Hoeflea sp. 108: one gene and its partner. The protein of the gene in region 2 binds, or shares a complex with, the protein of the main gene of each other region. Links are inferred from orthologs where the notes say so. Each region holds a gene or a part of one and is shown on either strand. Other genes may lie near its edges. The genes, in order: uvrB and B015_RS0115155.

Region 1 (15,563 bases), 410 kb from region 2 along the record:
TGCATTGATATTGCAAGCGGAGTGAGAAAGGCGCTCTAATCCGGCTCGATTTGTGCAATTTTGTTTCGTGAGGGTGTCTCTTGATCCGATCCGCCTTGCCCGAACTTGACGAGTTCGACCTCAAGATCCTCGACATCCTGCAGCACGACAACGCCACGCCGCAACGCGAGATCGGCGAGGCCGTCAACCTGTCGGCGCCGGCCGTGCAGCGCCGCATCAAGCGCCTGGAGGAAACAGGCGTGATCTCGGCCAATGTCGCCGTCATCGACCCCGGCAAGGTCGGCCGACCGATCACCATCGTCGTCGAGATCGCAGTCGAGAGCGAGAAGATAGACCTGCTCGACGCCGTCAAGGCGAGCTTTGCCGCAGCACCCGAAGTGCAGCAATGCTACTATGTCACCGGCGAGGCCGACTTCGTGCTGATCGTGACGGTGACGTCGATGGCTGAATATGAGGCGCTGACCCGGCGGCTGTTCTTCGCCAATCCCAACATCAAGCGCTTCCGCACGCTGGTCGCGATGGACCGGGTCAAGGCCGGCCTGACCGTGCCGCTCGGCTAACGGGCGGAGTTGCTCAGCCGGGCTTTCTTCGCACCAAAGATGGCTTGACGACTGTAATGGTATAACATTATTGATACCGCATCGAAATGCAGCAAGGAGAGCATCGTGCCGGTGCGAACAGCAAGACGCCTGCCCGTGACGGTCCTGTCGGGCTTCCTGGGGGCGGGGAAGACGACGCTTCTCAACCACGTTCTCAACAACAGGGAAGGCCGCAAGGTCGCGGTCATCGTCAACGACATGAGCGAGGTGAACATCGATGCAGCACTGCTGCGCGATGGCGGCGCCAACCTGTCGCGGACCGAGGAAAAGCTGGTCGAGCTCAGCAATGGCTGCATCTGCTGCACGCTGCGCGACGACCTGCTCAAGAGCGTCAGGGAGCTGGCCGAACAGGGGCGCTTCGACTACCTGCTGATCGAATCGAGCGGCATTTCCGAGCCGCTGCCTGTGGCCTCGACCTTCGAGTTCCGCGACGAGCATGGCGAAAGCCTGTCCGACGTGGCGCGGCTCGACACGATGGTGACGGTGGTCGACGCGGCGAACCTGCTTAAGGACTATGCCTCGTCGGAGTTCCTGCGCGACAGGGGCCAGTCGCTCGGCGCGGGCGACGAACGCACTTTGGTCGACCTCTTGGTGGAGCAGATCGAGTTCGCCGACGTGGTGGTGCTCAACAAGGTGTCGGCGGCAAGCCGCGACGACATCGAGGCGGCGCGCAGGATCATCCGGGCGCTGAACCCCGATGCCCATGTGGTTGAGGTCGATTTTGGCGCGGTGCCGCTGGCGGAGGTGCTCGACACCGGCCGCTTCGACTTCGACCGCGCCGAGCAGCATCCGCTGTGGTTCAAGGAACTGCACGGTTTCGCAGATCATGTGCCGGAGACGCAGGAATATGGCGTCAGCTCCTTCGTCTACCGCGCCCGTCGACCGTTCGACCCTGTAAAACTCAAGGCATTCATATCGAGGGAGTGGCCAGGCGTGATCCGGGCCAAAGGCTTCTTCTGGCTGGCGACGCGGCCGCAGCATGTCGGCGAGCTGAGCCAGGCCGGCGCCCTGGTGCGCACCGCCAGGCGGGGCCTGTGGTGGGCCGCGGTGCCGAGGTCGCGCTGGCCCGACCATGCCGAATGGCAGGCGGCGATGCAGCCTTATCTCGATCCCGTCTGGGGCGATCGGCGGCAGGAGATCGTCTTCATCGGTTGCCACCCGATGAACGAGGTGCGCATCCGCGCCGAACTCGACAGCTGCCTTGTCGACGCGGAAGGTTTTGCCCCCGAACTCTGGCGCAATCTCGCCGATCCGTTTCCGGACTGGGAGAAGTCGGCGGCATGACGCTTGCCAGGACGCTGCTCACGCTGTGGCGGGGCTCGCATACGGATTGCGCGTGTCATCCTCCCAGGACCAGCGCCTTCCGTGCCGAGGAGGTGCCTCGGGCCGATAAGCCCGAGGCACGCCAGCGCGTCAGTTGCGACGAGGCTCCGGAAAGACCGGATCGAGGCTCAGGGTGATTTCGGCGGGGGCGCAGAACACCGCGCCGGGCACATGATCGCTTTCGGCCAGCGCAAACCGCACCGCCGATTCCCTGTCGGCGAAGATGCCGCCGACCATGGCCTTTTCGTCGCTGACCACCCAGTGGCCGGAGGCGTCGCGGCCGACCATGAAGCGATGGCTGTGGAGTGCCGGATGGATGTCGTGAGCAGCGCTGCCCATGATTTTTGCCTTTCCTGAAGTTCTTTCAAAGCGATGCGGTCGAACCGCGTCTGCACTGATGATGCGAGGCCTTCGCCATAGGGTTTCGATTGAGGGCGAAGGACAAGGACATCGGGATTTCACAGGTGCCGCCTGATGAAGCCGGGCCCCGGGCGTGCGGGGCGGGCGGCGCGCAGGCGCGGCTGCGGTTCGAAAGCGGTCAAGGCAGTGCGGATCGCTGCCGCCGTCTCCGGCTCGGCCTCGAGCAAAGGCAGGCGCATATCGGGCTGGATCCTGCCCATGGCGTGCAGCGCATATTTCACCGGCACCGGATTGGTCTCGCGTTCGAGCGCCGCAATCAGCGGGCGCAGGCGCTGCTGAATGGCGCGGGCGGTGTGGGTGTCGCCCCGCCGGCAGGCGTCGTGCATGTCGACGCACAGGCGCGGGACGACATTGGCGACGACCGAGATGGTACCGCTGCCGCCCATGGTGTTGAAGCCGAAGGCAGTGGCGTCATGCCCCGACAGGGCGACGAAGCGGCTGCCGAAACGCTGGGACTGGGCCATCTGGCGCGACAGGTCGCCGGTGGCGTCCTTGAAGCCGACGATCGAAGGGATGTCGGCGAGCCGCGCCATGGTTTCGGGCGCAAGGTCGACGCCGGTGCGGGAAGGCACGTTGTAGACGATGATGGGGATGTCGACCTTTGCCGCGACCGTCTCGAAATGCCTGACGATGCCGCTCTGCGTCGGCCTGTTGTAATAGGGCGTGACGATTAGGACCGCATCGGCGCCGAAGTCGCGCGAGGCCGCCGTGAAGGCCACGGTCGCATCGGTGCTGTTGCTGCCGGTTCCGGCAATGACAGGCACGCGCCCGGCAGAGACCGCGACGCAGGTGCGGATGACGGCGATGCGCTCGTGCCAGGCAAGCGTCGGCGCTTCCCCTGTCGTGCCGCAGGGCACCAGGCCGTTGATGCCTTCGCTGATCTGCCATTCCGTCAGCGCGGCAAGTGCGGCGAGGTCGACCTCGCCACCCCGGAAGGGGGTGACGAGCGCCGACATGGCGCCGAACAGGCGCCGGCGAAGCTGGTCAGTGGTCATGGAAAAAACTCCTGTTGGGCTGGAGAGGGGACGCCGGCCTTGGGCCGCGTCGGGATCGCTGCGGAAAGGTCCTGAGCAGAGCCATCAGCACGGCTGCGGCGAGATCGGCATGTTCGGCCTTGCGCAGCCGTGCCGACGATCCGGCGCGCATGGCGCACTGCCAGCGGCCGTCGTGCAGGGTAAGCGTTTCGATGGCGCGCGGCGGCTCGGCGCTTTGGGCAAGCAGCGTCACGGCGTCGAGCAGCGCATCGGCTGCCATCAGCGACTGGAAGCGCCGGCGTGTGGTCAACGCACGATCCTCGATCGCCGCGAAGCTCGCTGCCACCGCCCAGACATGATGCTCGCGCAGGATTCTTGCAGCGGCGATGCGGTCGGCCAATGTCGGGTCGGGCTTCATGGTGGAACAGAGATAGGGCTGCACCGCGTGAAGGTTCGAGACGCAGCGGCAGGGAGATTTATAGGGAAAGCATAAAGATCGGCGGGGCCGCTCGCGGCGGGGCGGTCCGGCGAAACTAACTTGCAGCGCGGCGGCCGCAACAGAGCGCAATTCTCGCCCGCCTTGCCCTATGAATTGCCGCTTACGACAACGGCCAGACGGTGCGACAGCAGATGATCCTCTATTACCAGACCCATTCGCCCTTTGCCCGCAAGGCGCTGGTGTTCGCCCACGAGGCGGGCCTCGCCGACCGGCTCGAGGTCATCCACCAGGAAACCAGCCCGACGCTGCGCAATGATCGCGTCTATGCCGAAAACCCGCTGGGGAAAGTGCCTGTCCTGATGCAGGCGGACGGCGAGCCGATCCTCGATTCCGATGTCATCTGCGCCTATCTCGACACGCTGCATGACGGGCGGAAGCTGATCCCTGGAGAAGGCGAGGTCCGTTGGCAGGCGCTGCGGCTGCAGGCGGTGGCGCAAGGGCTGGCGCAGACCGGCATCGGCTTGCGCTGGGAAACCGAAAGGCGGCCCGAGCAACTGCGCTACGAGGCGCTTGCCGAGGGTTACCGGGACAAGATCGAGGCGACCTATGACTGGCTCGAAGCCGCCGTGGATGCCGACGCGCCCCTGCATGTCGGGCATATCGCGCTGGCGACCGCGCTGTCGTGGATGGCGTTTCGCGACCTGCCGTCGTTTCGCGGGCGGCAGCGGCTGACGCGCTGGTTCGACGCATTCGAGCAACGGCCGTCGATGCTGGCGACGCCGCTGTCGGGCGAGACGCACGACCGCTGAGGTGCTGCGCGCCTTCAGGCGCGCAGCGGCTAGCCTTGGATCAGGCCGGCTTGACCGGCGCGTTCATCGCCCAGGCGACGCCGAAGGGATCGCGGAGCCGGCCCCAGCGGTCGCCCCAGAACATGACGTCGAGCGGCACCTCAACCTCGCAGCCGGCATCCACAGCGCGCTTCCACCAGGCGTCGATGTCGTCGCCGAGGATGAGCTGCATGGTATAGCCCTGCGCCTTTTCGTGCGCATGGCCGTGCTCGGGAAAGGCATCGCTCAGCATCATCGACGAGCCGTTGACGTAGAGATGGACATGCATGGTCCGTCCCTTTTCGTCCGCCGGGACCGCAAAAATGGTCTCGGCGCCGAAGGCACGCTTGTAGAACTCGGCCGCCTTCAGGGCGCCGTCGACCTGCAGATAGGCGACCAGGCCGCCAAGAACCTTCGGTGCGGGGTAGTCGATCTTCTGTGCTTCAGACATTTCAGTCTCCGTTCCTCGTTACGAGCCAATCACCGCCTTTTGCGGCGTCTGTTGCAGGCATCGTTGGCCGCCTTCGGCCGATGCCTCGCCACTAGGACGAACGAAGTCCGCCCAGGTCGACATGGCCGACGACATTTTTTCCACCGCAGCCGAGGCGGGCCGAAGGCGCGCGGTTCTGTGCTGAAACAGCGAGCTGGATCAGGCAAGAACTTGCGAACGGGCGCCGACCACGTCGCGTATGTGCAATGCCAGTTCCTGGGAAAGGCGCGTCGGGCCTGCATGCGGCTGATAGAGATTGATCCAGAAGCTCGGCAAGGACGGCAGCCCATGCCGCTCGCCCAGGATTTCAAAGCCCGGCGGTACGGTCGAAGCGAGCAGCGGCGCCACCGCAATATCGGCGTCGAGTGTCGCCAGGATGGGATCGAAATTGCTGTCTTCGCAGACCCAGCGCCAGACCCGTCCCTGGTCTGCCAGTGCCTTGAGCGCAAAGGGTCGCAGCATGCAGGTTTCGTCATCAGTCGATATGGGCAGCGGATCGCGCTCATAGGCCTGGCCACCCTTGGCGCCGACCCAGACCAACGGGTCGGACAGCAGCGTCTCGCCATTGTGGCCGCATTTTTTCTCCACCGCGAAGGTCAGGTCGACCTCGCCGCCATCGAGCTTTTCAAGCAGGCGCTGGGTTATGTCGCAAATGAGTGACACGCGCACGCGCGGCCAGGCCTGGTCGAATTGCTTGAGGATGGGAGCGCCGAAGCAACGGACGAAATCGGAAGGAATGCCGAGGCGGATTTCTCCCTCGAATTCGGCTTCGTTCATCGCCGACCAGACCTCGTCATTGTTGCGGACGAGGCGGCGCGCCTGGACGACAAGGCGCTCGCCCGTTGGCGTCAGTTTCAGGCCCTTGCGGTCGCGCTCGAAGAGGGCGCAGCCGAAACTGTCCTCGAGCCGCTTGACCTGCTGGCTGACGGCCGCCTGTGTGAGGTTGAGCACTTTGGCCGAACTGGTCATCCCGCCGGTGTCGACCACGGCCAGGAATGCCCTCAGCAACGCGATATCGATGTTGTATGGCATAAGGACCTCTTATCGAGGTCATAATATACATTCGTTTCCATTATGCCAGTCGGGTCGTTAGCCTGTTCCCATTCCCTGGAGACCGGCCATGACGACCATGATCGAAAATCAAGGCAGGACCGCACGTCGCGGCAGGCTCGCCCGCGCCATGCTTGTAACAGTCGGTTCGGCGGCGTCGGCCATTCGCCAATGGGGTGCCGCACGGAGACTGTCGCGCCTGGACGATGCCGCATTGAAGGATCTCTGCATCTCGCGCGGCAACATCGAGTGGGCGGTGCGGCAGACGCAAGGGTCGCAGGACAATCAAGGGCCGTGCTAGCGATCGCTCCTTGCCGCTCTCAGTGAAGCTGCTTTGCTTATTTCCCCGGCCGTCCTGATTTGCCCGGCCGCCGCTTTTCGCGCGCGGCTTCGGCCGGGTCCTCGTAGGAGCCGGCGCCGATCTTGGCGCGCTTGATCGGCTTGACGCCTTCGACCGGCTTTTCGGTGCGGCGGACGGTCATCTCGTCGAGGTTGTTCTTCTTGAACAGCGACTTGCCGTCGTCGGGAACGCCATAGTCGGAGCCGTGGGCTTCTGCCGCCGATTGTTTCTTGAACAGCGAGCGCGACACGGCGCCGGCTGGCGTCGTCATGTCGGTGCCCGGGCCCATGTCGTCGATATGAGGCTTGGCAAACAGCGACTTGCCCGACGGCCTTGTGCCGTCGGCGCCCATTTCATCGAGTTCGGGCTTGCGGAACATGTTGGGGCGCGCGGCCTTGGCGGCCTCCTCGGCGGCGCGCGCCTCGTCGAGCTTGCGGAAACGCTCCTGCTCCTCGGCGGTGCGGTGCTTGGCGACGCCCTTGTTGTGCTTGCCCTTCTCGCGGCCCGAGGACGGGCTCTGACCCTCGACCTCGCGGGCCAGCGGATCGTCGGAGATGGCGAGCTCCATCTCGCGCAGGCGCTTGATCTCGTCGCGGATGCGGGCCGCTTTCTCGAAGTCGAGGTCGGTGGCGGCGTTGCGCATCTGCTTGTCGAGGGCTTCGAGATGGGCCTTGAGGTTGTTGCCCATCATCGAACCGGCATCGTCGGTGAACTGCGAGATGTCGGCGCGGACGTGGTCCTTCTCGTAGACCGAATCGAGGATGTCGGAGATGCGCGACTTGACGCTCTCCGGCGTGATGCCGTTGGCCTCGTTCCACACCATCTGCTTTTCGCGGCGGCGCGTGGTCTCGGCCATCGCGCGCTCCATCGAGCCGGTGATCTGGTCGGCGTAGAGGATGACCTTGCCGTCGACGTTACGCGCCGCGCGGCCGATGGTCTGGATCAGCGAGGTTTCGGAACGCAGGAAGCCTTCCTTGTCGGCGTCGAGGATGGCGACGAAACCGCATTCGGGAATGTCGAGGCCTTCGCGCAGCAGGTTGATGCCGACCAGCACGTCGAAGGCGCCGAGGCGCAGGTCGCGCAGAATCTCGATGCGCTCCAGCGTGTCGATGTCGGAGTGCATGTAGCGGACGCGGACGCCGTTTTCGTGCAGGTATTCGGTCAGGTCCTCGGCCATGCGCTTGGTCAGCACCGTCACCAGCGTGCGGTAGCCGGCCCTGGTCGTCTCCCGGATTTCGCCGACGACATCGTCGACCTGGTTCTTGGCGGGGCGCACCTCGACCGGCGGGTCGATCAGACCGGTCGGGCGGATGACCTGCTCGGCGAACACGCCGCCGGCCTCTTCCATTTCCCACTGTCCCGGCGTGGCCGAGACGCCGATGGTGAGCGGGCGCATGGCGTCCCATTCCTCGAAGCGCAGCGGACGGTTGTCCATGCAGGACGGCAGGCGGAAGCCGTATTCGGCCAGCGTCGCCTTACGACGGAAGTCGCCCCTGTACATGCCGCCGATCTGGGGCACGGTGACGTGGCTTTCGTCGATGAAGACGAGCGCGTTGTCGGGGATGTATTCGAACAGGGTCGGCGGCGGATCGCCGGGGCGGCGGCCGGTGAGATAGCGCGAATAGTTTTCGATGCCGGCGCAGGAGCCGGTGGCCTCGAGCATCTCGAGGTCGAAGCGGGTGCGCTGTTCCAGACGCTGGGCCTCGAGCAGGCGGCCAGCCTTTTCAAGCTCTTGCAGGCGGTGCTGCAGCTCTTCCTTGATCGACTTGATGGCCTGATTCAAGGTCGGGCGCGGCGTCACATAGTGCGAGTTGGCGTAGATCTTGACCGACTTGAGGTCGCCGGTCTTCTGCCCGGTGAGCGGGTCGAACTCGGTGATCTGCTCGATTTCGTCGCCGAACAGCGAGATGCGCCAGGCCGAGTCTTCAAGGTGGGCGGGGAAGATCTCGATGGTGTCGCCGCGCACGCGGAACGAGCCGCGCACGAAGTTGATGTCCTGGCGCTTGTATTGCTGGGCGACGAGGTCGGCGAGCAGCTGGCGCTGGTCGAGCCGGTCGCCGACCTGCATCTGGAAGGTCATCGCCGTATAGGTTTCGACCGAGCCGATACCGTAGATGCAGGACACCGAGGCGACGATGATGACGTCGTCGCGTTCGAGCAGCGATCGCGTCGCCGAGTGGCGCATGCGGTCGATCTGCTCGTTGATGGTCGATTCCTTCTCGATATAGGTGTCGGTGCGCGGGACGTAGGCCTCGGGCTGGTAGTAGTCGTAATAGGAGACGAAATACTCGACCGCGTTGTCGGGGAAGAACTTCTTGAACTCGGCATAGAGCTGGGCGGCCAGCGTCTTGTTGGGCGCGAGGATCAGCGCCGGGCGCTGCGTCTGCTCGATCACCTTGGCCATGGTGAAGGTCTTGCCCGAGCCGGTGACGCCGAGCAGCACCTGGGTACGGTCGGCATTGCCGACGCCCTCGACGAGGTCCTTGATGGCGGTGGGCTGGTCGCCGGCCGGCTCGAACTCCGACTGCATGACGATCTGGATGCCGCCTTCGGATTTTTCCGGCCGGGCGGGGCGGTGGGGAACCCAGATCTCGCCGTTTTTGTGCAGCGGGTTGCCGCTCTCGATGAGCGCCGAAAGCGCGGCCACCGTGGCGGTGACGCCTGAATTGGACAGCGACGCCGCGTCCTCAAGCGAAATGTCGAGGCCGGCGACCGGGTTGAGGCCGGCGGCCGCGCGTTCCTTGGCGGAGGCAGCGCCACCCATCGAGGTGCCGCGCGCCGAACGGGTCGGCGCCGAGCTCTTCTCGGGGATCTTTTTGGCCTTGGGCTGGGGCTTTTCCGCTTCCCGCGCGATCTCGTCGGCCCAGTCGGAGATCGACCCGGACAAGGGGGCTCCCGTGAACTCAGCCTGAGGCACCTCGCCGAAACCATCGCGATGCAGCGGTTCGGACGCGTCGAGATAGGCGGTCACGCCATTGCCGCCGCGCTTGTTCGCGGCACGTCCAGAGATCGCCGAAGGCGATTTTTTGTCGGGAGATTTGGCCATGAGCGGAATATGGGCGGTATCGGTCCAAATGGAAAGGGCGCGGCGCCGGAAAGCCGGCGCACGCGCCCATGCCTGTTCTTGCTGCTGACAACAGGCTGTCAGGAAGTGCCTACCGCGGGCAGGGGAAGCCGGGCGCTATCTTGCAGTGCGCGCCGGGCGGACGCGGCCTGGGTGGCCGTGGCTTGGGCGGGCGATTCCAGTTCGGAGGCCGGTTCCAGTGCGGCGGACGATAATGCGGCGGACGCACGACGATGGTCGGCGCCACGATCACTGCCGGCGGGCGGCCGACATAGTCGGAGAGAAAGTTGGCCGAGACCCATCCCCTCAGCCTCGGGCCGTAGACATTGCACCAGTTGCCTTCGCAGCCGCGCAGGTCGACGGGCGTGCCCTCACGCAGCATTCCGACCTTGGCATAGCCGGTGCCGGGGCCGCTGCGGACGTTGACATTGCCGGTGGTGAAGGCGTCGGCCGCCATGGCTATCGCCGGCAGTACCATCGTCCCGGCCAGCACCGCTGCGGTGACGGCAAGTTTTCGAAACATCATGGGCAGTTCTCCGAGCCGAAGTTCATGTCGAACCATGACAAGCTAACGCTCCTTGTCATTCTGGCCAGTGGCCTGATGTCGTTATGCTTTATACCTGTGTAACGATGCGATTGTTGCCGTGCCGCAGGCTTTTGCCATATTTAAGCCACGGCTAATGGCTTCTGGTCGCGCACCATCTGTCGGACCGGTCGCAAGCACGTGATCCCAGCGCAATCGTCGTTTGAACATCTGCCGGCCGATGCGAGGGGCGCATGAAGATCGTGCATCTGGTCGGCCATGGCGGGCTGAATGGCGTGGCAACGAGTTCCAGGATGCTGATCCAGGCCCAGCTCGACGCCGGCCACGACATCATGCTCGTCCAGATGAAAGGCTCGTGGATCGAAGGCCAGCCGTTCAATGGCCCGATCCGGACGGTCACGTCCGACCTGTTCTCCAAGCCGGACGAACTTCGCCGCGTCGGCTATGCCATTCGCGACTGGGGCGAGGACGTCGTCCACGCCCATGGCAGCCGGGCCAACAAGTTCGGGCTCGTGTTCCGCTGTGCCGCCGGCACGCCCGTCGTCATGACGGCGCATGCGCGGCAGTTCCAGCTGCCCTGGCTGTTTGCGCATGAGGTCATCGCGCCGAGCAAATGGACCGCGGATTATTATGCCAGGCACATGCTGGTTTCGCGCCGCCGCCTCCATCTCATTCCGAACATGTTCGACACCGGCAGCATCGCGCCCGCAACCGCCGAACGCAGGCGCGCGGCGCGCCGCGCCCTGGGCATCCGGGAAGAGGCATTCCTGATCGGCTCGATCGGGCACCTGTCTCAGCGCAAGAACCAGCTCGACATGGTCGGTGTGCTGCGCGGGTTGCTGGCCGGCGGTGTCGATGCGGAGCTGCTGGTGATCGGCGCAGATATCGACGGGGTCGAGCCGATGCCCGGCTGGAACGCCGCCTTGGCCGGTTCCGAGGTTGAGGGCAGAGTCCATCTGCCGGGGCAGCGCAAAGATGCTCTGAATCTGCTGCCGGCCTTCGACCTGTTTCTGATGACGTCGCGCGACGAGCAGGCGCCGATCGCACCGCTGGAGGCCATGGCGGCTGAAATAGCTGTGTTGTCGACGCGCGTCGGCAACATGGTGGACCTGTTGCCGGAGGAGCGCCTGTTTGCCGTCGGCGATGTCGAGGGCATGACGGCTGCCGCGTTGAGGCTCCGGGACAATGCGTTGCGTGCCACGCTGGGCGCGCAGGACAGGCAGACACTTGTGCGAAAGCTTGCCCCGCAGCGGATCGTCAGCGAGATCGACGGGGTCTATCGCCTGGCAATGGAACGGGCCGGCCGGCGTCCAAGACGACGCGCTGCATAAGTATAGCCGGGCCACCTTCGCACAATGTTTTGCTGGTAAGGTGGGTTGGGTGACAATTCAGGCGCAGCGTGTCCAACTATCCTCTCTCCTACAAGCTTTCCTGGCCGCTTCGCTTCCTGAAGCCGTCGTTGGGCGGGAACGTTCCGGGCTTCCTGCCGGCGCAGGGCGAATTCTTGCCGCCACCGCAGCGCAGTGCGCGGCTGGCCTTCGTCGGCGACATCTCCGCCGTGGCCAATCGCCGGCCGCCCGAATGCGATGCCGGTTTGCGGCAGCTGCTGGCATCGGCAGATCTGGTGATCGGCAATTGCGAGAGCCCGGTCGTCGAGCGGCCAACAGCCCGGCTGGGCATGCTGGTCGGTTCGCATCACGCCATGTCGGCACAGTTCCTCGAGGGCGCGCTGGGATCCGTGGGCATCAGCCATGACAGGCTGGTGCTGTCGCTTGCCAACAATCATGTGCTCGACCAGGGCATTGGCGGTTATGACGAGACGCTGGCGGCGCTGGCGAAGCTCGGCATCGCCACAACAGGCACCGATGTTGCGGCACGCAAGGTGGCGGTCGGTCCGCTGACGCTGGCGCTGGTCGCCTTCACGCAATGGCGCAACGCCGATGCCCAGGAATTTGCCGGTCGCGTCGGCATGGCCGAGGATTTTTTCGCGGGCTGCAAATCAGTGATACCAGGCTGCGAAGGTGTGGATCTCATTTGCGCCGTGCCGCACTGGGACTGGGAGTTCCGCCATTTTCCGCGGCCGCAGACGCGCGCCTGGGCCGAGCGCCTGGCCGAGCTCGGCGTCGGGCTCGCGGTCGGGCACCACGCCCATGTGGTGCAGCCGGTCGAGCGGATCGGCGACACACTGGTGGCTTATGGCGTCGGCGATTTTTTCGGCACCGCCTTTGCCAGGCAGCCCTGGCCGGGCCGGATCGGGGCGATCATGGTGGCCGAGATCAGCGCCGACGACGAGACGCGCGGGCAGGTGGCGTCGTATCGCATGGTGCCGTTTGCCCGGCTGCGCGCCGGCGACCGCGAACGGCTGCTACAGCTTGAAGCGGTGCCCGGCGCGGCGGGAGAGAGGATGCGGCAGCGTTGGGATGCGATTTTCGCCGGCGGCTAAGCAATTCCAGGAAAAGTGCGCAGCGGTTTTCGGTCAGGAATTGCGTAAGAACAAAAAGAGAGAGGGTTTTCCGCATTTCGAAGAAAAGCGGAAACCCTCCAGGAACCTGCTGATGCTCGCGACCTGATTCCGCATCCTGCTCCATGTCGTTGTTTCCGCATGATTTGCGCCGACCGGCCTTGCGAAAGACGCGGGCGACTTTTTCGCGGAATTGATTATCATCCGGCGGGGCTTGCCGGCCATGCCGGCATCTGGGGGACAGAATGAGCGCATCCGGTTTCATGCCCGACGAAGCAGTCATCGCCGGGATAAGACGAGACATCGAGGCCTATGAGGCGCAGCGCAAGGCGGCAATCCGGTCGGTGCGCTGGCGGGTGCCGGTCTATCTCGGCCTGCTGGTCGTCGTGGTCATCGGATTGGCCATGGTGCTCAATCTTGGCGCCGACCCTTACGAGCTCTGGTTCTCGACGCTGCATATCTATCTCTATCTGGCCGCCTTCCTCGCCTCCTTCGCCGTCTATGTGCTGGCGGCCAGCACCGGCGGCAACCTGCAGGCCTCGCTGCGCGACAAGCTGCTGCCGATCGCCTTCGGTTTTGTCCAGGACATCAGGCTCGCCAAGAACGTGACGCCGAAGAGCTTCGCCAGGCTGCCGCGCGAGACCATCGGCGACTTCGACGGCAGCCAGTTCGACGACGTCATCTCGGGCAGCTATGACGGCTTTTCATTCGAGCTCTACGAGGCGTCGCTGTGGCAGCGCTCCGGCAAGGCCGATGTCGAGCTGTTCGATGGCGTCGTCGTCGCCTTCGACATGGTCAAGCCGTTCGACGGCGTGCTGGTGGCAACGGTGAAGACCACTGCCGTCATGGGCTTTTTCCGGGAGATGTTCGGCGGCCGGCTGACGGAGATCAAGTCGGGCCTTGCCGATATCGACGCGGCCTATGATTTCCGCACCGACACTCCTGATGCCGCGCAGCCGCTGGTTTCGGGGCAGATGGCGCAGGCGCTCGGCTGGCTGAACGAGGTCTGGCCTGGCGCGCCGGCACGCATCGCCATCAATGGCAGCGACGGCTTCCTGCTCCTGCCCGACAAGAGGGACTTCTTCGAGCTTCCGCCCGATGCGGTCACTGTCGACTACAAGACCCATGTCGAGCCGATGATCGCCGATATCGCCACCATGCTGGCGACAGCGTCATTGGTGCGCAAGATCGGCACCTGACGCTCCTGGGCCTTGAAGCGTTTCGGAAACCGATCCCGGTCTGCGGGCCGATGCGTCAGCCGTAGCGCAGCTTGAGCCCGAGAATGGCGAGGATGAAGAGCAGCGTGACCGAGTTCGACAGGATGACGGGCAGCGAGCCGAGCGCCACGCCGTAGACGATCCAGAGCGAGATGCCGGTGGCAAGGGCCGCGTTGGTGCCGAGCGAGATGTCGCTCGTCTTGCGCTCGCGCAGGATCTTCAGGATCTGCGGAAGCCACGCAAGCGTGGTCAGGACAGCGGCGACGGAGCCGACGATTTCGAACAGGGGGTGCAAGGCGGGAGCTTTCAAATGAGCACGCTTTGTGCAGGCCAAGATATGCCAGAATCCGCGGGTGCTGTGAAGCGGCGCGCCTCGGCTGGACCAACGGAACAGTGGTGCAAAACGTCGCGGGGGCAGGCGGCAAACCCATGCTGGTCGTCGCCTGTTTCAGGTCTTTCGTGATCGGCGATCTCGAAATCCGGCACCGGAATGGCCGTGAGGTGACCGGCATATGACGGCGCCGAGACCTTGCCTGATATAGCTTTCGACGCTGCACAAGAGCAGCGAAGCAGGTTGCAAAGGCTTGTCCTGCCTTCGAATGTGGCAGAATTAAGCTTATGATTCTGTTCGATAATTTCACTCAACGTGATTTGCGGTGCGGCGTGGCGGCGGGCATTCTCCAGGTCGTTCGGCGGGCCTTGCTACGAGGGCAGGGCCAGCCCGGACAGACCAGAACGGGAGTACCAGACATGAACAAGATCCTTGCAACGGCCGTCGCTTCGCTTGCCTTCATTGGTGCCGCCTATGCGGCCGATCTCGAAGGCACCGTCGCCTCGGTCGATCCGGCAACGCGGTCGATCACGCTGGAAGACGGCAAGACCTATGTCGTGCCTGAGAGCATTTCGGTCGAAGGCCTCGCGGCCGGAGCCAAGGTGAAGGTGACCGTCGACGACACGACAGGTGCGGTGACGGCCATCGAAAAAGCCTCCTAGAACCCAAGGTTTCGCTGACGGCGCCCGGCCGGCATTCTCCCCGGCCGGGCGCCGAAGCGTTCCATCGGCGCCCTTCCAAGCTGCCGACGCCGGCCCTTCGGGGCCGGCAATCTTTTGTCCCCAGTCTAGAAGCCGGGGGCGAGGTTCTGGGCGAGCCAGGACGACGAGCGCCTGGCCGCATCAAGCGTTCCGGCGGCGGCGTTGCCGAAGCCATCGCGCACCAGCGCGTAGCCATTGGCGGTGCGATAGAGCACGGAGCGGCCGCCCTCGACGATGCCGGCCACCGTCGTCCGCTCGGCCGGCTTGGCCTCAATGACCTCAGATGGCGCCGATGCCAGTTGCGGCTCGGCAAAAACAGTGGTGCGGCAGATGCCGGTGACCAGCGGATAGTCGTGGTTGCCCTGATGCAGGATGCGGCTCTTCATCGCCGCCTCGCAGTCGGCGACCGAGGTCCATTGTGCCGGCGTCTCGCCGATATATTCACACAGCTTGGCATCGCAGTCGCAGCCGACAATGGTCATGGCGACAAGTGCTGACTTGATCACGGTCCGAATCCCCAGGGAAAGTTAACACTGCGATTTCTCTGCTGCGATCGCGGCGCCAGTTGGCCGCAATCATGGCATGATGGTGGCTTCGGCTTTCGCGGCAACGTTGTGGCGCACCGGAGCCGGTTCCGGCCTTGGCGGCTTGTGCTGCGAGTTGATGTGAACTTCCCAACCTTTTCCTTGCGCAATTGCCTCGGCGGCTAACAATGGGCGCGGAGGCGGCGGCCATTGACTGCCGGGAGGGTCTGGTTGGTGAAGATCGGCGTCATCAGGAATC
Region 2 (15,031 bases):
CCGAGCGCCGCATCATTGTCGGCATAGACCTCGACGTCGAGCGCGCCCTTGAGTCCCGCCACCTGCAGCACCAGCGCCTTGCCCAGCCCGAGACCATGCGCCGAAGGGTCGATGAACAGGCCGCCGATGAAGTCGTCGATCAGGCCGATGAAGCCCGCCGGCTTGCCGTCCAGTTCGACCACCCAGTTCTCGGCCTGCGGCAGGTAGATGTCCCTGACCTTGACCTGCTGGTCCAGCAAGTCAGCTTCCGACAGGAAAGGATGGCCGACGCGCGATGCCTCGAGCCAGATGTCGGCCAGGCGATCGCAATCGGTTGGGGAATAGGCGCGGATCGTCGCGCCGTGAGCGTGTTTCATGGATTTGTCCTTGGAATATGCAGTTCAGAGATGGGTGCGAGCACCCGTTCGGCTGTGAGGCCGTCATCGGCATGTGCCGACGCTTCAGCGATTGAAGTCTCTGCGCATAAGATTCCTTGTTGGACGCCGCCGCACTAGCAAGCCGGCGTCAACGGGTCAACGCCCCTACCGAGCCGCAGGCAGTATCTTGCCCGGGTTCATGATGTCGAGCGGGTCGAGCGCCCTCTTGATCGCCCGCATCACCTCGACGCCATGGCCGTGCTCACGCTCCATCAGCCCCATCTTGCCCTGGCCGATGCCATGCTCTCCGGTCGAGGTGCCGTCCATCGATATGGCCCGTTCGGCCAGCCGCTTCACGAACTCCTCGGCCTTGCCGATGTCGGCCGCGTCGTTGGGGTCCATCAGCACCAGCGTGTGGAAATTGCCGTCACCGACATGGCCGACGATGGGTGCGATAAGACCCAACCGCTCGATATCGGCCTCGGTCTCGGCAATGCATTCGGCCAGCCTGGAGATCGGCACGCAGGCATCTGTCGACAGCGCCCGCGCCCCGGGACGCAGCGTCTGCGACGCCCAGTAGGCGTCGTGCCGCGCCTTCCACAGCTTGGCGCGTTCCTCGGCGACCTTGGTCCACAGGAACGGCCCGCCGCCGAACTCTGCCGCGATCTCGCCGAACGTTTCCGCCTGCTCGGCCACCCCGGTATCCGAGCCATGGAATTCGAGGAAAAGGCAGGGGCTCTCGGGATAATCGAGCTTGGAGTAGGTCTTCATTGCCCGCATCTGAAGCGCATTGACCAGTTCGATGCGCGCCACAGGAATGCCCATCTGGATGGTCGCGATGACAGCCTGGCACGCCGCCTCGACAGACGGGAACGGGCAGACACCGCCCGAAATCGCCTGCGGAATGCCCTGCAGCTTGAGCGTCACCTCGGTGATGATGCCGAGCGTGCCTTCCGACCCCACCAAAAGCCGTGTCAGGTCGTAACCGGCCGAACTCTTCCGGGCACGATGCGAGGTCGTAACCTCGCTGCCGTCGGCCATGACGGCCCTGAGCGACAGCACGTTCTCGCGCATCGTGCCGTAGCGCACCGCGTTTGTGCCCGATGCCCGTGTCGCAGCCATGCCGCCGAGGCTGGCATTGGCACCAGGATCGATGGGGAAGAACAGGCCGGTGGCGCGCAGATGCGTGTTCAGCGCCTCGCGCGTCACCCCCGCCTCGACCGTACAGTCGAGGTCTTCGGCATTGACGGACAGGATCTTGTCCATTCGCGACGTATCAACCGAGATGCCGCCGGCCGGCGCGTTGACATGACCTTCCAGCGACGTGCCCGTGCCGAAGGCAATCACCGGCACACGATGTTGCGCGCAGACGCGCACCACGTCCTGCACATCTGCGGTGCTTTCGGCAAACATCACGCCATCGGGCATCTGGTTGGGCAGGTAGGTGGTGGTGTGGCCGTGCTGCTCGCGGATCGACTGGCCGGTCTGGAAGCGCTCGCCGAATTTCTGCTTGAGGATGCCGAGCGCCGTGGCAATGCCCTCCTCGTTCCGGACCATCGCCCTCAGGTCGCTCAGAGCCATGTTTTCCTCCGCGATTGGAACAGCCTGGCGCCTTGCCGGCATCTTATGCTCCGGTAATCTGCCAGCATCGGTGGTTTGTCCAGCGCCACCAAAGGCCAAGTCGAAGAGGATCGTCCATGCCAGTGCCATTCGTCTCAAGCGTCATGGAGATCGAGAAAGGCTGGATCGACTATAACGGCCATCTCAACATGGCCTACTACAACGTGCTGTTCGACCGCTGCAGCGACGAGGCGCTCGATGCGCTCGGCATGGGCGCAGCTTACGTCCGCGACAGGAAACTCACCATCTACACGGCGGAAGTCCATGTCTGCTACGTGCAGGAGCTGCATCTCGAGCATCTGGTCACCGCGACCTTCCAACTGCTCGACCATGACGACAAGCGCCTGCGCGTCTATCAGGAGCTGCGCCATGTCGATGGCTGGCTGGCGGCGACATCGGAATATCTCGCGCTGCATGTCGACATGACCGGCCCCAAGGTCGCCCCCTTCCCTGGGGATATCATGGCCAATCTCGATGCCATGCGCGCCGCCCATGCGGCCCTGCCCATGCCCGAACGGGCCGGCCGCTCGATCGGCATCAAGCGCAAGCCGGCATAGTGGCCTGACGGCCACATCAGGCTGCCAGGATTAACGTTACCTGTTCATAAACATGCTTTGCAGCCGTCGGTTCGTTGCCTGGACCGCGCCCCGCTCCGACACTTCCACACAGGCGAAGTTGAGTCGCGGCGGGCACCGGACGTCTCTGAGGCAAGGCATGCACACTGACATCGAAGCGACTGCCAGCAAGCTCGCCTGCGATCCGCGCATCAGCGACTACGACTTCTGGCGTTCGCTCCGCAACCTCAACAACGAGATCTTCGAGATCGCCAACAACAACGAGCCGATCCCGATCGAGATGCTGCGCTGGCGGGTCATCCTGCGCCAGGCGCGGTCCAAGCGCGGCGTCGCCTGAATTCGCGCCCGCGCAGGGCCTAACCTTTCCGAAATATTAAATTTTTGTCATGTGCCGCGGCCCCGAGAGTGCCGCCACAATCGAGGCGAAGCATGGCTGCGCTGGCTTCGCCATGCACGCAGCGTCTTCGCCCATTCTCCGGCGATCCACTGGCGCATTCCGATGCCTCCATGAGCTCGTTTCTGGTCGGGACGGATGGTTCGTCCCGGGGGGCGCAGCTTTGTCCGCAAGGAGGACGAGACAATGAGCTTTTCCAGGCTTGTAACTTCATGTGCGTTCGGCCTGACGGGGGTGGCCTTCGTGGCGCTCGCCACGCCAGGCTTCGCCGCCAACCCGTCGGCGGCGCAATCGACCACCAAGGCCTGCAGCCAGCAATACCAGGCCGCCAAGAAGGCCAACACCCTGAATGGCGAGAAATGGCCTGAGTTCCTGTCCAAGTGCAGCGCAGCGATGAACACAAACGCAGCGCCCGCAACCGCCCCCGCCAAGAAGCAGACCAATGCCATGGCGCCGGCAAACACCAACACCAGCACCACCAAGTCAGCAATCACCAAGTCCGCATCGGCCGCCTCAGGCAACACAGCCGGCCATCAGACCACCCAGCAGATCTGCAGCCAGCAATATCAGGCGGCCAAGACGGCCGGCACGCTCGGCAGCCAGAAGTGGCCCGACTTCCTGTCAAGCTGCAGCGCCAGCATCAAGAACGACAAATCCGATGCCACGATGCCGGCCGAACCCACCGTCGCTTCGGCCAAGCAGGCCATGCCCGCCACCTCGGCCAACGGCAAGCCGCTGTCGCCGGGTGAAGTCGCCTTCCGTCAGCGCATCCATGAATGCTCGACCGAATGGCAGAGCGAAAAGTCCGCTGGCACGCTGCCTGCAGGCGCCAAGTGGCCGCAATTCTGGAGCCAGTGCAACGCCAAGCTGAAGGCCCAGGGCTAAGGAGGCAAGGCATGAATGCTCAGGACATCGTCGATTCCGTAGCGACCCAGATCGGCGTCGATCCGGCGATAGCCGAGAAGGCTGTCGGCATGCTGCTTTCGGTGATCGAACATGAGTCCGGCGGGGTGGCCAGTGCCGGGATCTTCTCGAAGATACCCGGCGCCGACGACCTCGCCCACAACAACGACGTCATGGCTGCTTCCGGCGGCCAGGGCGGCCTGTTCGGCAGCTTGAGCTCGGCGCTTGGCGGCCTGCTCGGCGAAAAAGCCGGCGCCATGGTCAACGGCTTCTCGCAGCTGCAATCGCTCGGTCTCGACACGAGCCAGATCGAGCAGGCAGGCGAGACCCTGATCAGCCAGGCCAAGACTGCCGCCGGCCCCACCGCCGTCAACGGCCTCGTCGAGGCGGTGCCCGCACTCAAGGGGCATTTCGGGCTCTGACTTCAAGCCAGACGAAAAAGCCCGCGCCATGTGCGCGGGCTTTTCCGTGGACGGGATTCAGGATCGAAGCGGAAAACGCCCTATCCCAGCTTGTCCTTCAGGAACGCGACCGTCCGCCCCCAGGCGAGATCGGCCGCCGCCTTGTCGTAGCGTGCTTCCGACGTGTCGTTGTTGAAGGCATGCTGCGCGCCATCGTAGACGAAGACCTGAAACTCCTTGCCGGCTTTCTCCAGAGCCGCCTTGTAGGCATCGATGCCCGCGTTGATGCGCTCATCCTTGCCGGCATAATGCAGCATCAGCGCCGCCTTGATCCTGGCAATGTCAGCCTCGTCCTTGGGTTGGGCGCCGTAATAGGCGACGCCGGCCGAAAGCTCCGGCGCATTGACCGCCAGCGTGTTGACCAGGCCGCCGCCCCAGCAGAATCCGACCGCGCCGACCTTGCCGTTGGACAGCTCATTGGCCTTGAGGAAGGCCACCGTCGCCACGCCATTTGCGGTTGTCTGCGCCGCGTCCATCTTGCCGAACATCTCGCGCGCCTTGTCCTCATCGGCAGGCGTTCCGCCCTGCGGCGACAGGAAGTCGGGAGCCAGCGCGACGAAGCCTTCGAGCGCAAAGCGCCGCGCCACGTCGCGAATATGCGGGTTCAGGCCGCGATTCTCGTGGATGACGATGACCGCCGGCAGCTTGCCCGACTGGTCGGCGGGATGGACCAGATAGCCCTTCATTTCGCCTGTGGCGCCCGGATAGGCGATATCCTCGGCCTTCAGGCGCTTGTCGTCGTCGGCGACGATTGCCGCGCGCGCCTGGTTGGCTGCAAGCATGGGCACGATGACCGCCGCTGCCGCGCCGGAGCCCGCCAGCTTGGTCAGCTTCTCCATGAAGCCACGCCGGTCGAGCGTCAGATGGGTGTATTCGTCATAGGCATCGATCATCGCCTGGGTGATGGCAGGTCCTGTCATGTCTCGCTCCCTGTCTTCGACTTCAGGCGGCGAGTGTAGCGTATGCAAATGTAGTTGGTGTCACGGTTGCGTGAAGTTCCGCGCGCCCGCGCCGAAAGCAGCGCAGGCGCGTTTCGAAAGCTGCCCGGTCAAAAGCTGCCTAGTCCTGGCTTTCCATGAAGCGGATGCGATTGCCGAACGGGTCGATCACCTCGCACTCCAGCCCCCACTCCTGCTTCTCCAGGCCAGGCCGGTTGTATTTGTAGTTCTTGGCGATCAAGCCTTTCTGGAAGGCTTCGACGCCCTTCATGTAGCAGACGGCCGTCGCACCGGGGCTGGCATCGCCGGAATGCTCCGACAGGTGCAGCCTCAAGCCTCCGCGCGACACCTGGCAGTAGAGCGGCGCGCCGGGATGGAAGCGATGCTCCCAGTCGATCGTGCAGTCGAGAAAGCCTTCATAAAAGCCCCTCGCTTTGTCTTCGTCGAAGATGCGGAAGATCGGCACCGGCTGGGTGAAACTCACAACGCCGGCCGAGGGCTCTTCCGCCTTGTCCAGCTTGCTCGACAGGATGTTCCAGGTGTCGACGCCGAACTGGCGGGCGACGATTTCCAGCGCCTCGCTGTGGCTGACATCGAGGTTCTTTTGGGCAAGCGCCTCGCGCATGGCCTTCGCCATCGCCTTTGCGTCACGATAGGTTCGCATGATCTTTCGATCCTCTGGATGTGGCGAGAAATCCCATCAGTGCCCGCATTGCCGATGCTCTCACCATCCCACGGGATCAGTGACGGAAGCGTCCGATGTGTTCGCCATACCCTTGTCGGGGCGCGGACTGCCGGCCACATCAAGCCGTGTGGCAAGCTAGCAAGGCGGCAGCGGCGGGGTCAATGCCGTCGCTTTTCCCGGCAAAACCAGAACAAAACAGAGACGCGGCTGGCCTTTCCGCCCCGAATCACTACATTCGGGGCAAATGTCAGACTTTCCGGACGACATGCCCTTTTTCGACGAGCCCGGCGGGATGCCGCCCCGGGCTGCCAGCACGCCTGCGCCCAGCGGTATCGCCGCGCGCGCCATGGCCGCGCGGCAGGCTCCATCGGCGCCCGATTACCTCAAGGGCCTGAACCCCGAGCAGCGCCAGGCCGTCGAGACGACAGAGGGCCCGGTTCTCGTGCTCGCCGGCGCCGGCACCGGCAAGACGCGCGTGCTCACCACCCGCATCGCCCATATCCTCAGCCAGGGTCGCGCCTATCCCAGTCAGGTCCTCGCCGTCACCTTCACCAACAAGGCGGCGCGCGAGATGAAGCAGCGCATCGGCCATCTTGTCGGCGAAGCGGTCGAAGGCATGCCCTGGCTCGGCACCTTCCACTCCATCGGCGTCAAGATGCTGCGCCGCCATGCCGAGCTGGCCGGCCTGCGTTCCGACTTCACCATCTTGGACACCGACGACGTCATCCGCCTGATCAAGCAGCTGATCCAGGCCGAGGGCCTCGACGACAAGCGCTGGCCGGCGCGCCAGTTCGCCATGATGATCGACGGCTGGAAGAACAAGGGCCTCGGCCCGTCGGAGATTCCCGAGGGCGATGCCCGCTCCTTTGCCAATGGCAAGGGCCGCGAGCTCTACAGGGCCTATCAGGACCGGTTGCAGACGCTGAACGCCTGCGATTTCGGCGACCTTCTGTGCCACCCGATCCGCATCTTCCGCGCCTATCCTGACGTGCTCAAGGAATACCACAAGCGCTTCAAATACATCCTGGTCGACGAGTACCAGGACACCAATACGGCCCAGTATATGTGGCTGCGCCTCCTGGCCCAGGAGACCGGCGCTCCGGGGCAAAAGAACGTCTGCTGCGTCGGCGACGACGACCAGTCGATCTATGGCTGGCGCGGCGCCGAGGTCGACAACATCCTGCGCTTCGACAAGGATTTTCCCGGCGCCGTCGTCATCCGGCTCGAGCGCAACTATCGCTCGACCGCCCACATCCTGGGCGCTGCCGCCCATCTGATCGCCCACAATGAGGGTCGCCTCGGCAAGACCCTGTTCACCGAACAGGCCGATCCCGACGACGCCAAGGTCAATGTTCACGCTGCATGGGATTCCGAGGAGGAGGCCCGCGCCGTCGGTGAGACGATCGAGCAGTTGCAGCGCCAGAAGCACAATCTCAACGACATGGCGATCCTGGTGCGCGCCTCGTTCCAGATGCGCGAGTTCGAAGACCGCTTCGTCACGCTTGGCCTCAACTACCGCGTCATCGGCGGCCCGCGCTTCTACGAGCGTCAGGAGATCCGCGACGCCATGGCCTATTTCCGGGTCGTCGCCCAAGGGGCCGACGACCTCGCCTTCGAGCGCATCGTCAACGTGCCCAAGCGCGGCCTCGGCGAAGCCACCATTCGTCAGATCCATGACACCGCCCGCGCGCTCGGCATGCCGATGCTCCAGGCGGCCGCCCAGCTTGCCGAAAGCGATGAGCTCAAGCCCAAGCCGCGCGCCGCCCTTCGCGAGGTCGCGGCCAATTTCGAACGCTGGCAGAAGGCGCTCGACAACACCCCGCACACCGAACTCGCCGAGATCATTCTCGAAGAGAGCGGCTATACCGACATGTGGAAGAACGACCGCTCGGCCGAAGCGCCGGGCAGGCTCGAAAACCTCAAGGAGCTCATCCGCTCCATGGAGGAATACGAGTCGCTGCGTTCCTTCCTCGAGCATGTCGCGCTCGTCATGGACGCCGAGCAGGACGAGCAGCTCGACGCCGTCTCGATCATGACGCTGCACTCGGCCAAGGGCCTCGAATTCGAGACCGTGTTCCTGCCCGGCTGGGAGGAAGGCCTGTTCCCGCACCAGCGCGCGCTCGACGAAGGCGGCCGCTCGGGTCTCGAGGAAGAACGCCGCCTTGCTTATGTCGGCCTGACCCGCGCCAAGAAGAACCTGCATCTGTGGTTCGTCTCCAACCGCCGCATCCACGGCCTGTGGCAATCGACGATCCCCTCGCGCTTCCTCGACGAATTGCCCGAGGCGCATGTCGAGGTGGCGGATGCCGGCAATTCATATGGCGGCTATGGCGGCGGCAGCCGCAATCCCTATGGCGCCTCGCGTTTCGACGATGTCGGCCAGAAATCCTTCTCCAATACCTATGCCACGCCCGGCTGGCAGCGGGCGCAGCAGAACCGCACCGAGGCCACCGACCGCAACTGGGGCTCGCGCTCGGGCCACTCGGTCGAGCGCATCGGCTATGGCGAGACCGATTCCGGCTTCGGCGCCGGCCGCGGCTCGGTCAAGGGGCGCACCATCGACGGCGAACTGGTGGCAAAATCCGTCGCCACCGAACCGTCGCGCTTCAAGGTCGGCGACCGGGTGTTCCACCAGAAATTCGGCAACGGCAACATCTCGGCCATCGACGGCAACAAGCTGACCATCGACTTCGACAAGGCCGGCCAGAAAAAGGTGCTGGACGGGTTCGTGAACCCGGTGTGAGCATCCGGCGCGTTGCCATTCGACGACGCCCTGCACGAAACCTGCACGAAACTCCTGAACATATCCTCGTTCCGGCCACCATGCCTGCCCGATGCGGCGGCACATATGCCGCATGCAAACGACATCAGACATCGCTGCCCGCACGCCCCTGCAACTGCCCGTAAGGCTCCTCTCGGAAGCCTGGTGGCTGGCTGATCCAGCTCGGCCCCACACGCCTGCTGCGGTCATCCCGCTTTCCAGGGTCAAATCGACAGAACGCCGGGCCGGCGAGATGGAGCGCAGCGCATGAAGCTCTCCGCGTCTCCGGCAGCTCTATCCACCAGGATCGGCATCGTTCTGCTGCTGACGCTGGCAGCAGATTTCCTGCTGTTCAGACAGCCCTTGGGCATCTCCCTGTTCATCTTCGCGGGCCTTGTCGCCGCGGCCTTGATCGCCCTCCACCCGAGATCGCCCTACCCCGGTCCGCTCCTGGCCAAGCTGGCGATCGCCACCGCGGCCGTATTGCCGCTTGCCGAGAATGTCAGCCCGCTTTCGGCAGCGGTTTCGACTGCTGGACTTTCTGTCTTTGCCCTGTCGATCTCGGCGCGCCTGCGATCAGGCTCGACAAACGTCCTCAAGCTCGTCGCCGGATTTCTCGTGGCCGTTCCCTTCAGCCTGATGCACGACGTCCCGCGCCTGCGGAAACTGACCAGGTCCGGCAAAGGCGTGCGCTTCGCAAGTCTCGCGGCATGGACGCTCACTGTTGCGCTGGGGGGGCGTGTTCATCACGCTCTTCGGCATCGCAAACCCCGTCATCGGCCACTGGATATCGCTCATCGACCTGAGGGCCATCCTCGACCTTCTCGACATCTGGCGGCTGGCCTTCTGGCTCATCGTGATCGGGCTCGTCTGGGGCTTCCTCCGGCCGCGACTGCCTCGCTGGTGCCGCAGATACATCTCTTCCACGGTGAGAACCTCCACACCCGACCAGGACGGCAGCACGGTCTCCACCCTGCAACAGGCGATGTTCGGCACGGCCGCGATCCTGCGCGCCCTCGTCGTGTTCAACCTGCTGTTTGCCGTGCAGACCGTGCTCGACGGCGCCTATCTCTGGGGCGGCGTCGAGCTGCCCGCCGGGCTGACCTATGCAGCCTATGCCCATCGAGGCGCCTATGCCCTGATCGTCACGGCCCTGCTTGCCGCAGTCTTCGTGCTTGCCGCCCTCAGGCCCGGCAGTCCAACGTCGGCCGATCGTCGCATCCGCGCTCTTGTCTATCTCTGGTCCGCGCAGAACGTCGTGCTGGTGATATCGTCGATCCTGCGGCTCGATCTCTATGTCGACATCTATTCGCTGACCTACTGGCGCGTCGCTGCCTTCATCTGGATGGGGCTGGTGGCGACGGGCATCGTGCTGATTGTCGCCCGCATCGTGCTCGAGAAGTCGAACGAATGGTTGCTGGGCGCCAACATGCTGACGCTTTCTGCGGTTCTCTACACCTGTTGTTTCGTCAACTTCGCCGCAATCATCGCCCACTACAACGTTACCCATAGTCGTGAAATGTCCGGCAGGGGAACTGAATTGGACTGGTCATATCTGCATTCGCTCGGGCCTGCCGCGATCCCCGCGCTAGATCTGGCCTACAAACGCTCGAACGGCATGGGGGCAGACATGGAGCCAAGCTTCTGGGCGCGTTGGCGCGAAACGGACCGTTTCCGCATCGACCAGCAGAACTGGCGTGCGTGGAGCTTCCGCAACCACCGGCTCGCACGGTATCTCGGGCAGCCGCTTGTTCCCACCATGAATGCTCCGCGGTGACGGCGATGTCCCGCCACATACTCGTCGTCGACGACGATCCTCATATCCGAGACGTGATCTGCTTTGCCCTCGACAAGGCCGGCATGGAGACCGAGCCCGTGGCCGACGGCATGGCGGCCCTTGAGCGCATCGAACGCCGCATGCCCGACCTGATCGTGCTCGATGTCGGCATGCCCGAGATGGATGGGCTGGAACTGTGCCGCAGGCTCCGGCGCACCTCCGACGTGCCGGTGTTGTTCCTCTCGGCCCGCGACGAGGAAATCGACCGCATCCTCGGCCTCGAGATGGGCGGCGACGATTACGTCACCAAACCGTTCAGTCCGAGGGAGCTGGTGGCGCGCGTCAACGTCATCCTGCGCCGTGCACGCACCGCCCCCATGGATGCCGCGCCGCAGTGCCTGGCTCACGGCCGCCTCGCGCTCGATCCGGCGAGGCGGGCGGTCAGCTTCGACAATCGCGACCTCGATCTTACGGCCACCGAGTTCACCATCGTCAAGACGCTGATGGTCCGGCCGGCGCATGTGCTGAAGCGCAATCAGCTGATCGAGGCCAGCCATGCCGCCAACATCCACATTTCCGAGCGCACCGTGGACAGCCACGTCAGAAACATCCGCGCCAAGTTTGCCACATCGGGTTGCACAGACGTGATCGAGACCGTTCACGGCGTGGGCTTCCGGCTCGGGCGGTGCGGCGCGTGAACGACAAATGGCGCCCACCGATCGGCATCGTCGTGCTGGCCATCCTGATGACCGTGATGGCTCTGCCGCTGGTAGGGCTGTTCTGCTTCCAGATTTATGAGCAGCGCTTCGGCGCAGACGCCGGCGCGGCACTGGTGTCGCAAGGCGCAATCGCCGCGTCCGCCACGGTCGTCGGCGTCACCCTGCTGATCGCCTTCGTCTTCATCCGCACCATAACCCGCCCCATGCACAATCTGATGGAGCGGACCGCACGCATCGCCGAAGGCGAAGTCGACGCCGTCCGCCCGCTTGCCCATCATGGCACGCGCGAGATGGCGGAACTGTCGAAGGCCTTCCTCGACATGGCGCGCAAGCTGCAGGCGCGATCTGACACGATCCGCACTTTCGCCACCCATGTCTCGCATGAGCTGAAATCGCCGCTGACGGCTATTCAGGGCGCCGCTGAGCTGCTGCGCGACGCCGGCGACGACATGGACCCGGCCACGCGGATACGCTTCCTCGACAACATCGTCGCCGACACCGACCGGTTGAACCGCCTGGTTCGCCGCCTGATCGAACTGGCCCGTGCCGACAATCCCGGCCTGTCCGGCCAGAGCACGTCACTTGCCGAAATCCTCTGCCACCTCGCCCCTGTCGAAGGTGTCGATGTTTCGATCGTTTCGGGCGCCGACACCCGCTTTGCCATCTCGCCGGAAAACGGAGCGGCAATCCTTTCCAATCTCGTCGACAACTCGTTGCGTCATGGCGCCAGCCGTTTTGTACTGGACGCAAGCAGTTCGGACGGCATCGTCGTCATCGCTGCCGCCGACGACGGCCATGGCGTGTCGGCAAACAATCGCGAACGCATCTTCGAGCCCTTCTTCACCACCAGGCGCGAAAGCGGCGGTACCGGCCTGGGCCTCGGCATCGTGACGACGCTGCTCAACGCCCATGAGGGAACGATCCGGCTTTCGAGCGCAGAAAAAGGCGCGCGCTTCGAAATCCGGCTGCCGGCGGCGTAAGGCGCTGGCGACGCTCGTTCGCCGGCAACCCCAGGCCAAGGCTCATACGCTTGCCCCAAGCCCCCTGCCACTAATCGGTTGCCGCCCCGCCTGCGCAGGAATAGTATTAGTATGCACTAAACTAATCACGCAGGGAGGCGATGACGATGCGCCAGTATATCGACTGCCGTGAATACCCCAGCGAAATGAAGTGCACGGTTGCCATTTCGGCCGACAGCGAGGACGAATTGATCAATGCTGCCGTCCAGCACGCGGTTTCCGTCCACAGTGCCCAGGACACGCCGGCCTTCCGCGCCGAAATCAGGAAAGTGATCCACAAGGGCGCCCCGCCCAATTAGAAACGTCCTGATAGGGCGCACGCTGCTGGCATCCGGGACCCGTGTCTCAGGGTCGCATCGGTCAAATGGCATGACTGGCCGCGGCCCGCTTGTCAGGCTGCGGCGGCGAGCGACGACATTCGTGACGACCGATTCGCTCCCGGTCGCGACAATCCTACTGGCTGGGCACTGAGCGTGTTCCGGCGCGCATGTCGCGCAACCGCTCGGCGGCGGAGGCTGCAAGCTCGGCATACTGGTCTTCCAGCGCCTCGGCTGCGACCAGCACCTCCGGTTCGAAATCGTTGGCCTCGAGCACCTGCCTGAGTTTTTCGACGAACTCGGCCTGCTGCTCGAGCGCGGCAAACAGCTTCTTCACCTGGTCGCGGCTGATGTCGGGGCTGGCGAGCGTGGCTGGCACCTCGAGCGCCATCTGCGCGCCGGTCTCGGCCTGTTCGCTGAGTATCTTCAACCAGTCAGTCACAACGCACCCAAACCCCACCATGATCTTGTCCCTCCAAGGCGGGATCGTCAACCTGCAGGCGCAAAGCTGGACGCCTACCCTCTCGTCTTCCGATTGCGCTTCGCTGCCTCCTCGCATTTCTTCCTGATGTCCTCGACCTCGCTTTCGGTCAGATGCTCGATGCCGATCAGGAGATTGCGCGCGTCGCCGACGCGGATCAGCTCGTCGAGCTTGGTCTGGATGGCCGCGCTGTCGCGGTTCTGGGTGTTCTGGATGAGAAACACCATCAGGAAGGTTACGATCGTCGTGCCGGTGTTGATGATCAGCTGCCACGTATCGGAAAAGTCGAACATCGGCCCCGTCACCGCCCAGACAAGGATAACCAGGCAGCACAGCAGGAACGACAGGGGCGTGCCGGAGGCATAGGCGACCTTGTTGGCAATGCGGGTGAACAGGCGCTCGAACATCGCGGCATTTCCTCGTTTCGCAGGAAAAACCGCCTGATAGCGGCTCTGGTTCCACCCAGGCCATCGGTCACAATGCCGCCAGCGCCTCCCTGAGAACGACGGCCTGGTTATGCGTCTCGTCGCGGGCCGAATAGACCAGCGTCAACGGCCGCTTGCCGGTATGGGTCCGCAACGCTTCGAGTTGCGCGTGCTGGCCATCGAGTTCGGCAAGGTAGCGTGAGCGAAACTCATCCCAGCGCGCTGGCTCGTGGCCGAACCACTTTCGGAGTTCGGTCGAAGGCGCGATCTCCTTCATCCAGAGATCGACCGCAGCCGCCTGCTTGCTGACGCCGCGCGGCCAGACGCGGTCGACGAGTACGCGCAAGCCGTCATCGGGCGACGGTGCCTCATAGACACGCTTGATGCGGATATCAGCCATACGCACCTCCACAGACGATGGCTGGGGCGCGGCCGCAGACAGCCTAGCCCCAGCGGTCCAGAAACGCCTCGATCGGCAGCGTCTGCATGTCGGGAATGGCTTCGAACAGCCGCTCGGCGGGCCAGTCCCACCAGGCAAGCGCCTCTATGCGGACAATGATCTCCGCCGGAAAACGCATCTTCAGCCGCTTCGCCGGCACGCCCACAAAAACCTCGAACGGGGCGATGTCGCGGGTCACCACGGCGTTCGCGCCGATGACCGCGCCATTGCCGACGCTGACGCCGGGCATGACCACCGCCCCGTGCCCGATCCAGACATCGTGCCCGATGCTGACGGGCTTTGCCCTGCGACGCTCGCGAAATTCACCGTCGACGCCGAGATAGCGGAAATACTCGTTCGGCCGGTAGCTCACCTTGTGCGTCGTCAGCCGTTCCATCGGGTGATCGAGCGCGTTGATGCGCGTGTTGGCCGCGATCGAGCAGAACTTGCCGATGGTGGTGTAGATCGCCTCCGAATGGCGCTCGAAATAGGAATAGTCGCCGACAACGACCTCGCGCAGCACCACGCGCTCGCCGATGGCGACATGGCGGCCGAGCCGGCAGCCTTTCAGCTCCGAGGTCGGGTGGATGCGCGGTTCGTCATTCTTGAAGCGAAGGTCGGCTTGATCGTTCATGAGGCGGGTTTACGCCCGCCCCACACGCGCTGCAAGCTACTGCGGCTTGCCCTTGGTCCAGGTGACGTTCTGGTTGTACAGCGGTACCGTCGTCATCGACATCTTGGCCGAGCCGTTCTGCACCTGGCGCGAATGGGCGAGATAGATCAGCGTCTGGTTCTGCTTGTCGTAGATGCGGTTCACCACCTGCTCTTTCCAGATCAGGCTGATGCCCTGTTTGAACACTTCCTCGCCACCCTGCTTCAGACTGATGTCGCCGATGGTGATCGGTCCGGTCTGCTGGCACGAGATCGCCGTGTCCGACGGGTTTTCGAACCAGTTGCCCTTCTGCAGCCGGTCGATCACGCCGCGGTCGAAATAAGAAACATGGCAGGTCACGCCCTCGACTTTGGGGTCCTTGATCGCCTCGACGAGGATGTCGTTGCCGAGCCAGTCGACGCCGACCTCGCCCACCTGTTCGGCCAACGCCGGAGCTGTGGCGCCAACTGCAAGGGCGGTGGCAAGGACAAAAAGGCTGAGCCGCATGG

Evidence for each region.
Region 1: the proteins of B015_RS0115155 (region 2) and uvrB are in contact, whole or in part, in a crystal structure (PDB 7EGT), measured with the Thermus thermophilus proteins. The link is inferred for Hoeflea sp. 108 from one-to-one orthologs. Residues at the interface, in WP_096412145.1 of Thermus thermophilus: His654, Arg656, Phe657, Gln666, Asp668, Glu669, Lys680, Arg681, Leu682, Ser683, Lys685, Tyr686, Ala687; in WP_096411307.1 of Thermus thermophilus: Glu23, Leu25, Arg26, Asp27, Gly28, Glu29, Arg30, Phe31, Arg55, Glu326, Asp327, Phe328, Glu379, Ser382, Gln383, His398, Gly400, Arg401.

What each region holds. Positions count from the first base shown.
Region 1 is NZ_KB890024.1:3,447,168-3,462,730, reverse strand. The notes cover bases 6,261-9,891. They hold uvrB (excinuclease ABC subunit UvrB), read right to left. Parts: upstream 9,509-9,891; coding sequence 6,461-9,508; downstream 6,261-6,460. Other genes in these bases: B015_RS0117185 (SH3 domain-containing protein), read right to left, coding at 9,618-9,891; B015_RS0117195 (DUF1127 domain-containing protein), read left to right, coding at 6,261-6,423. Outside these bases: B015_RS0117235 (Lrp/AsnC family transcriptional regulator), read left to right, coding at 84-560; zinc metallochaperone GTPase ZigA, read left to right, coding at 672-1,883; B015_RS0117225 (hypothetical protein), read right to left, coding at 2,013-2,261; dapA (4-hydroxy-tetrahydrodipicolinate synthase), read right to left, coding at 2,381-3,337; B015_RS0117215 (hypothetical protein), read right to left, coding at 3,327-3,758; B015_RS0117210 (glutathione S-transferase), read left to right, coding at 3,947-4,564; B015_RS0117205 (glyoxalase/bleomycin resistance/extradiol dioxygenase family protein), read right to left, coding at 4,605-5,033; B015_RS0117200 (LysR family transcriptional regulator), read right to left, coding at 5,232-6,104; more of B015_RS0117195, read left to right, coding at 6,193-6,260; more of B015_RS0117185, read right to left, coding at 9,892-10,052; B015_RS0117180 (glycosyltransferase family 4 protein), read left to right, coding at 10,304-11,401; B015_RS0117175 (CapA family protein), read left to right, coding at 11,470-12,513; B015_RS0117170 (DUF3137 domain-containing protein), read left to right, coding at 12,777-13,730; B015_RS0117165 (SemiSWEET transporter), read right to left, coding at 13,786-14,043; B015_RS0117160 (DUF1344 domain-containing protein), read left to right, coding at 14,499-14,741; B015_RS0117155 (hypothetical protein), read right to left, coding at 14,867-15,286; B015_RS0117150 (diacylglycerol kinase family protein), read left to right, coding at 15,539-15,563. UniProt on the Escherichia coli protein: The UvrABC repair system catalyzes the recognition and processing of DNA lesions. A damage recognition complex composed of 2 UvrA and 2 UvrB subunits scans DNA for abnormalities.
Region 2 is NZ_KB890024.1:3,041,880-3,056,910, forward strand. Bases 5,827-8,925 are described here. They hold B015_RS0115155 (UvrD-helicase domain-containing protein), read left to right. Parts: upstream 5,827-6,176; coding sequence 6,177-8,675; downstream 8,676-8,925. Other genes in these bases: B015_RS0115150 (glyoxalase superfamily protein), read right to left, coding at 5,827-5,911. Also shown: B015_RS0115115 (GNAT family N-acetyltransferase), read right to left, coding at 1-356; B015_RS0115120 (FAD-linked oxidase C-terminal domain-containing protein), read right to left, coding at 522-1,937; B015_RS0115125 (thioesterase family protein), read left to right, coding at 2,054-2,533; B015_RS0115130 (hypothetical protein), read left to right, coding at 2,691-2,888; B015_RS0115135 (hypothetical protein), read left to right, coding at 3,132-3,830; B015_RS0115140 (DUF2780 domain-containing protein), read left to right, coding at 3,842-4,270; B015_RS0115145 (dienelactone hydrolase family protein), read right to left, coding at 4,351-5,229; more of B015_RS0115150, read right to left, coding at 5,369-5,826; B015_RS30935 (DUF4153 domain-containing protein), read left to right, coding at 9,433-10,470; B015_RS0115165 (response regulator transcription factor), read left to right, coding at 10,476-11,168; B015_RS0115170 (HAMP domain-containing sensor histidine kinase), read left to right, coding at 11,165-12,169; B015_RS0115175 (DUF1059 domain-containing protein), read left to right, coding at 12,310-12,507; B015_RS0115180 (hypothetical protein), read right to left, coding at 12,662-12,967; B015_RS0115185 (low affinity iron permease family protein), read right to left, coding at 13,042-13,413; B015_RS0115190 (DUF488 domain-containing protein), read right to left, coding at 13,481-13,831; B015_RS0115195 (DapH/DapD/GlmU-related protein), read right to left, coding at 13,875-14,504; B015_RS0115200 (CreA family protein), read right to left, coding at 14,541-15,029. UniProt on the Escherichia coli protein: A helicase with DNA-dependent ATPase activity. Unwinds DNA duplexes with 3'-5' polarity. Translocates on single-stranded DNA with 3'-5' polarity. Initiates unwinding more efficiently from a nicked substrate than double-stranded DNA.